2 regions of the Pontibacter saemangeumensis genome follow, and region 2 is predicted to be linked to the other one. Evidence: riboswitches for the same ligand, from Rfam matches in the RefSeq annotation. Region 2 holds a riboswitch; the other holds the start of a gene.
The links. A riboswitch is a leader RNA that binds a small molecule or an ion and turns the genes downstream of it on or off. The one in region 2 is predicted to bind thiamine pyrophosphate.
Positions count from the first base shown of each region.

Region 1: it holds a riboswitch for thiamine pyrophosphate, as region 2 does, so the genes downstream of both, ABD920_RS11340 (TonB-dependent receptor) here and ABD920_RS19385 (class I SAM-dependent methyltransferase) in region 2, are expected to answer to the same signal.

Region 1 is NZ_BAABHC010000014.1:194,907-198,318, forward strand. Features, by position in the region: gene ABD920_RS11340 (TonB-dependent receptor) at 1-1,552, opposite strand, end outside; TPP riboswitch at 1,611-1,707, opposite strand; gene ABD920_RS11345 (hypothetical protein) at 1,937-2,185, shown strand; gene ABD920_RS11350 (aldose 1-epimerase family protein) at 2,267-3,142, opposite strand; gene ABD920_RS11355 (AAA family ATPase) at 3,146-3,412, opposite strand, start outside.
Region 2 is NZ_BAABHC010000029.1:217,891-221,302, reverse strand. Features, by position in the region: gene ABD920_RS19395 (class I SAM-dependent methyltransferase) at 1-453, opposite strand, end outside; gene ABD920_RS19390 (DUF2911 domain-containing protein) at 544-1,410, opposite strand; TPP riboswitch at 1,644-1,740, shown strand; gene ABD920_RS19385 (class I SAM-dependent methyltransferase) at 1,816-2,541, shown strand; gene ABD920_RS19380 (AIR synthase-related protein) at 2,538-3,412, shown strand, end outside.

The DNA of each region.
Region 1 (3,412 bases), on a different contig from region 2:
CGCCGAACACAAACAGCTTCTCCGTCAGGCCATAGTTCACCTTCGCAAAGATGTTGAAGTCGGTTTTCTGGCCGTCGTTGTCGTAGTAATGGTCCCGGATGTTGGAGGTGGAGGCAAAGCGCGCCCAGATAATCTCCCCGAAGTGACGCCCGTCATACCTGTTCCAGGCGCCGCCCAGCGTGGCGTTCAGGCGGTTATCCGGGTTGTACTGCAATGCATAGGTTACGCCGTAGAAGTCGTTATCAAGCCAGCGGCGGCGGATAAGGTCGGTGGTGGAGACGGTATCGCCGCCGATCATCACGTCTGCCAGGCCATAATCTGCCAGGTCATCGTCTGCACGGAACTGTTCATAATAGCCACGCCCGTAGGTATAATGCAGCGCACCCGAAAAGCTCAGGCCCGGCATAAAATCATGCGACAGGTGCAATTGGTAGTGATCCTGCTGGTAATTGTCCGTCTCGTTGTCGTAGGTGTAGTAGTTGTAGCGGCGGCCCGAGTTGACGAGGTTGGCAGAGTCAGCGCCTCCTATATAGTTGCGGTTTATATAGGCTTGCAGGTCGGCGGCGTTGCCATATACCAGCGCCTCGGGCGTGCCGTACCAGGCCTGGTAGGTCTGTTCTTTGCCGGAGAAAGTGATGAACTTGACGGAGGTTTTATCGCCGTAATAGCCACCCGAAAAATAGAAGGATTTGAGATCAGAAGAGGCACGGTCTACATACCCATCCGATTTAATGCGTGACAGGCGGCCGTCGAAGGCGAACTTTCCGTTGATCAGGCCGGTGCCGAAGCGCACGTTGTTGCGCCAGGTGTCGAAGGAGCCGTAGGTGTGGTCTGTTTCGGCATAGGCCTCGCGCCGCACCTGCTGCGTCTGGATGTTGAGGCTGGCCCCAAAGGCACCGGCCCCGTTGGTAGAGGTCCCGACCCCGCGCTGCACCTGTATGTCCTGCACCGAGGAGGCAAAGTCCGGCATGTTCACAAAGAACACGCCATGGCTCTCCGCATCATTTATCGGGATGCCGTTTACCGTCACGTTGATGCGGGTGATGTCGGAGCCCCGGATGCGGATGCCGGTATAGCCTACGCCTGCGCCAGCATCAGAGTTCACCACCACCGAGGGTACCTGCTCCAGCAAATAAGGCAGGTCCTGCCCGAAGTTACGCGCGGCGATCTCCTCCTGGGTCACGTTCGTGAAGGTTGTTCCGGTGCGCTCGTCGGCGCGGGTGGCCTGCACCACTACCTCGCTCGCCCGGAGGGCCTGCGGCTGCAGCGCCACGGTTATCTCCGTGTCCTGCTCGAGGGCCACCGCTACCCGCTTCTGCTCGAAACCGAGGTAACTCACCCTCAGAGTATAGTTTCCGGCGGGCAGGTTTGGGAAGGAGAAGGTGCCGTTGGCCCCTGCAGGCACGCCTGTGCCGGTGTTCTCCAGCACCACGTTGGCTCCGGCCAGGGCCTCGCCCTGGGCTGCACTGGTTACGCGCCCGCTCAGTTGATACTGGGCAAGCAGCTGCAAGGGCAACAGCATAGCTGCCACTGCAATCAAAAAATTACGCATTGTTTTGAAATGAATTGGTGAAACATACAGGACTGCCAGGGGTTAGCATCCTGTTAAATTTCCCTTACCGTGTTTTCCCTTCGCCGGCATTACCCGGATCAGGTTCAATGGGTATGATCTCAGCCCGTTATATTAAGGCACCCCTAAACTCCCTCAAAGATAAGAGGCTTTTGGCTCTGATGCAAAGCAAGATTCAGGGCACCCCAAAAAGGTTTTCGCTGCTGCTGCTGAACACCTGCTCAAAATTTGCCTTTACAGATAACCAGTTAGGGCAAAAGTACGTTGTAAAAACTATCGGGGCAGCGTGCTGTTCGCCCAGTGAGCGCGAACTTTCTGCCGTAGCACAAACACCATAACTCAGGAATGTATTAACCTTATACCGCGATGATGATCAGCATTTTGTACACCGTAGCCCTTTTAACCATACTGGCCTACTATGCATTCGCTCCGCGCAAGAGATTTAACCGCCCACCATCCACTGACAACGACGATGACGGAGGCGAGCCGCTTGGCGACGATTTGCCAGACCTGGACCTGCCACCCGGCATATCACTGCCCTTGAATGATTTTGAGCCGAAGTACGATTTCAGAAATATCAAAGTACCCAAGTTTCCGGAGCCTTCGCTGCATTAAGCGCGGCCCCGTAACGAGCGCGGCCCCCACTGAATTGATCAATTCAGTGGGGGCCGCGCCCGTTATATATAACCGTACGTTTTAGAGCACGGTAACAGTAAACGTGCGCTCAAAAATCTGCCCGGGGCGCAGCTCGTTCATGCCTTCCTTCTCCTGCAACTCACCGCTGTCTCCCACCCTGCTGGCGATGCCGCACCAGGGCTCCAGGCAAACATAGGGTGCAGGACCCGGCTTGGCCCAGATCCCAAAGTACGGGAAGCCCTCGAAGGACATCTCAAGCCGGCGCGGATTGGAACGGCTCGCCAGCGTCACTTTCTCCGAATTCAGGCGCTCCAGCACAACAGCGTCCTTGTCGAACAAGCTGCGGTCGAGGGGCAGGATGTTGGTTTGCTCCAGCAGGCGCTCCGTGTCGCCGTTCAGCAGGCCCTGGTCGCTCAGCAGGTGGCGGCTGGCGGTTTCCTCCTTTTCAAACTCCAGGTAATAGTCTTCGTATCGCTCGTTCGGGTACAGGGGCACGTTAAAGCCGGGGTGCCCGCCTACCGCGAAGTACATTTTCTCGTGGTCGGTGTTGGTGACCTGGTAGGTAACGGAGAGCGCGTTCTGCTCCAGCCGGTACGCGATCAGAAGCCTGAACTTAAACGGGTACTGCGCCAGCGTCTCCTCGCTGGAGGTTAGCTCGAACACCAGCTTTTCGTGGTGCTCTTCCACCAGTTTAAACTCGCTGCGGCGGGCAAAGCCGTGGCGTTTCATGTGGTAGGTTTTGCCGTTGTAGGTATACTGCTGGTTCGGCAATTCCCCTACAATCGGGAACAGGTTGGGCGCATGAGCCGCCCAGACCGCGGGGTCGGCGACCCAGATCAGCTCCAGGTCCTCGTCTTTCTTCACGAAGTGCTGCAGCTCAGCCCCCAGGCTCTCTACCCCCACTTTATACAGGTCGTTCTCTAAGAAATATAACATCGTTTATTTGTTCAGAAGGTGATGAGTTTGAAGCAGCGCGTCCACGTGCTGGCGGGCCAGTTGCAAGCGCTCCTCCCGTTGGCCATATATCTCCACAAAGGGCACCCCCAGCGCCTGCAGTTCCCGCTTGTACCAGTCGTAGAAGAACTGGCGCAGGTGCGGGTGCTCGCGCTGTGGGTCCGGCTCCCAGGGCAAATCAACGCCCATCAGCAGGCAAAGGTTGTAGTTCTGATGCTTTAGTTTCTCTAGCATCCAGGCGGGGCAGTGGCC
Region 2 (3,412 bases):
GGGCACCAGGTTGTTGGGCTCCAGCGCCAGCACCCAGCCGCCCGGCTTCGTCACCCGGATCATCTCCTGTATCACGCGCTGCGGGTTTTTCACGTGGATCAGCAGCGTCTGGCACAGCGTCACGTCAGCGGTGTTGTCGGGCAGCGGAATGTCGGTGGCGTTGCCGACCCTGAACTCATAGTCGATGCTGTTGTGGCCGAACTGGCTCTGCGCCCGCTGCCGGGCCTCCTCTATATAGCCCGGCTCGTAATCCACGCCGTAAACCTTGGCGCCGGGGGGCATATACCTCGAGAACTTGAAGCCCATCATGCCCTTGCCGCAGCCGATGTCCACCAGCGTCTGGCAGTATTCTATATATAAACGCTTCGCCAGCAACTCCAGGTAATCCTCGTTCCACCAATACTCCCGGGCCGGGCCCAGGTGCTCCTCCGAATGTTGTTTTTCCTCTTGCACGGTAGCTGTGGTCTTAAATGTAAAGGGATAAAAAAGCCCCCGGGAAACACTTCCCCGGAGGCTTTATATACGATGAAAGCGGCTTAGGCTTTATTTCATCTTCTTCCAGTCGGCGATCGCTTTCTGGTTCAGGGCCACGTAGTCCTGGTTCTTGGCCTGCTGCGCCAGCTCGATTGATTTCTCAGCCGTCTTGATGGCGCTCTTGTAGTCCTTCATCTTTGCCTCGATCTTGGCTTGCGCGTGCAGGTTCCAGAACTTAGGGTCTTTGGCGTTGGCCTTCTTCATCCAGGTGAGGGCCTGCTTCAGGTCGCGGTTGGTTTCGAGGTAGTAGTTGGCGGCGGCGGCATATACATTCGGATCTGCGTTCGCGTTGTCGATCGCCTCCTTCTGGATCTGGGCCATCACCTTGTTATCTACATCGGTTTTGACAGTGAAGGGCACGATGGTGTTGTCCCAGAGGATTTCCACATCCGCAGCATCCGTTTTCAGGTTCGCGAAGTTGATAGTGAAGGACTCCACCTTGCGCGGGTTCTGCTGCGGCTTCACGGTGAAGCGCGCCTGGTCTTCCTCCTGCTTGTAGTCCGCCACGTTGCCTCCCAGCTTGGTGTTTTTAGACAGGATAACCGTCCACTCGTCCTGGTTCGGGATGGTGAGGATGGCGTACTCTCCGGCTGGAATTTTCTTTCCCTCGATGGTCACGTCATCTGAAAACTTGATTACCGTGGAGTTGTTCGCGCCGGTGCGCCACACTTTGCCGTAAGGCACCAGGTCGCCGAAAATAGTGCGGCCTTTGGCAGAAGGGCGGGAATAGTCGAGGGTTACCGTGGAAAGGCCTACTGCCTGCTCCACTTTCTGGGAAGGGCTTGCTGCCGGCATTTTAATGCCCTGCGCCTGCGTAGCTCCGGCACCGAATAAAAGGGCGGCAGAAAGTACAAAGCCGATAAATGATTTTTTCATGGGTATGCTTCTAAATTAAGATTGTTTTGCTGGTGCAATATTACGCATTATATCATGATTTAGCCAGTGTAATTTGCCGGCAGCACCGCCCGGAGTCTCACCCATCCCTTTACCTTTTCAAACCCGGGCAGACCACTATGTCTGCAGGCTTTTCCGTATAGGCGGCAGGCGCGGCAAGCGGGTGCGGACATTTTATTTAATTCGGCACTTTTATAAAATTTTCATACCTTCACCTATCATACAAGGGGTGCTTGATAAAATGTCAGGCTGAGATCATACCCTGCACCTGATCTGGATAATGCCAGCGTAGGAATGTAAATTATCTGAGCACCTTTTGCGTTGCTCTCCCGCCATTCCCTATCTGCTTTTCTCGTCAGGCTATTTTTAACCTTAAAAATACCTGCCATGAGCAATCTTCAACAACAAAAATTCGACCTCGTTACGCAAAACCTGCGCAAATGGCAGGGCCGCGAGGAGTGGTTCTTTAACCGCGACCATACCGACACCTATGAACTCTGGTATGAGGGCCGCTACAAACGCGCCGAAGTCTGGCAGAAGAAAGTCATCGGCGATCTTATCAAAAAAGACGGGCGGGTGAAAACCCTGCTGGAGTTCGGCTGTGGCACCACCCGCTTCACCCGCTGGTGGAAAGAGATCGGCATCGAGGCCAGCGGCGGCGATATCTCCCCCTTCATGCTGGGGCAGGGCGCTCATCTATTCGACGGAGACCTTGTGCTGGCCGACTCCCACCACATGCCGTTCAAGGACCACACGTTCGACTCCCTGGCTTTCATCACTACGTTCGAATACTACAAAGATCCCGTAAAGGTGATCCGGGAAGCGGTGCGCGTCGGCAAATACGGCATCGTGTTCGGGATGATGAACCGGAACTCCCCGAAGGTGGCCAGGAGAAGAATCCAGCAAGCGTTTGGCAAGAACCCCTTTTACGTCACCGCCACTTTCTACACGCCCGCTAAACTTACTGCCGTAATTGATGAAGCCCTTAAGGGACGTGATTATACGATAGAGTGGACAGCCACTGGTCTTCCGAAGTGGTTCCCGGTGCAGCAGTGGAGCCAGCCCTACGGCGATTTCTTTGGCTTGCATGTACGGCTAAATGACGTGAAATGAGTGCCTTCGAAGACAACTCAGGAAAAATAGCCGCCAGCACATTCAAGGATGTGCTGCTGCCGCAATGCGGCTATCACCGGGAGGAAGTGCTGGTAGGGCCGAAGTTTGGCGTAGACACCGCCGTTATCGACCTGGGCAATAACTTGGGGATGGCTGTCTCCAGCGACCCGCTCTCGCTCATCCCTTCCATCGGTATGAAAGCGTCTGCCTGGCTGTCAGTGCACCTGCTGGCGAACGATATGGCCTCTACCGGTTTCGCGCCGATGTATGCGCAGTTCGTACTCAACCTGCCGCCCAGCCTTTCCCTCGGAGCCTTCCAAGAGTACTGGGCCTATATCCACCAGTATTGCGAAGATATCGGGGTCTCCATCACTGGAGGGCACACCGGGCAGATTGAAGGCCAGAATTCTACCATATCGGGCGGAGGCACTATGTTCCTGACGGCTCCTCTACATGAGATCATCACCAGCAACAGGGCCGAGCCCGGGGATGTGCTTGTGGTAACCAAGGAGACCGCGCTGGTGGCATCTTCTATCCTGGCCATGAGCTTCCCGGAGACGGTGAAGAACAGGCTGGGCAAAGAGGTATATGAACAAGGATGTGAGAATTTCTACCGGACCTCTTCTCTGAAAGATGCCCTGGCTGCCACGGAGATACTACAAAATAATGTGGAGCTGAAAGCCATGCACGATGTGACGGAGGGCGGCGTGGTTGGGGCTATCTGCGAGATGGCGCAAGCCTCCGGCTGCGGTTTCAGGCTATATGACGAAGCGCTTCCCGTGGGGGAAGCCCAGCGCCGGATAACGCGGCTGTTTGAGATTGACCACCGGTTTTGCGTCGGGGCTGGCGCTATGGTCATGGCGGTACGAAA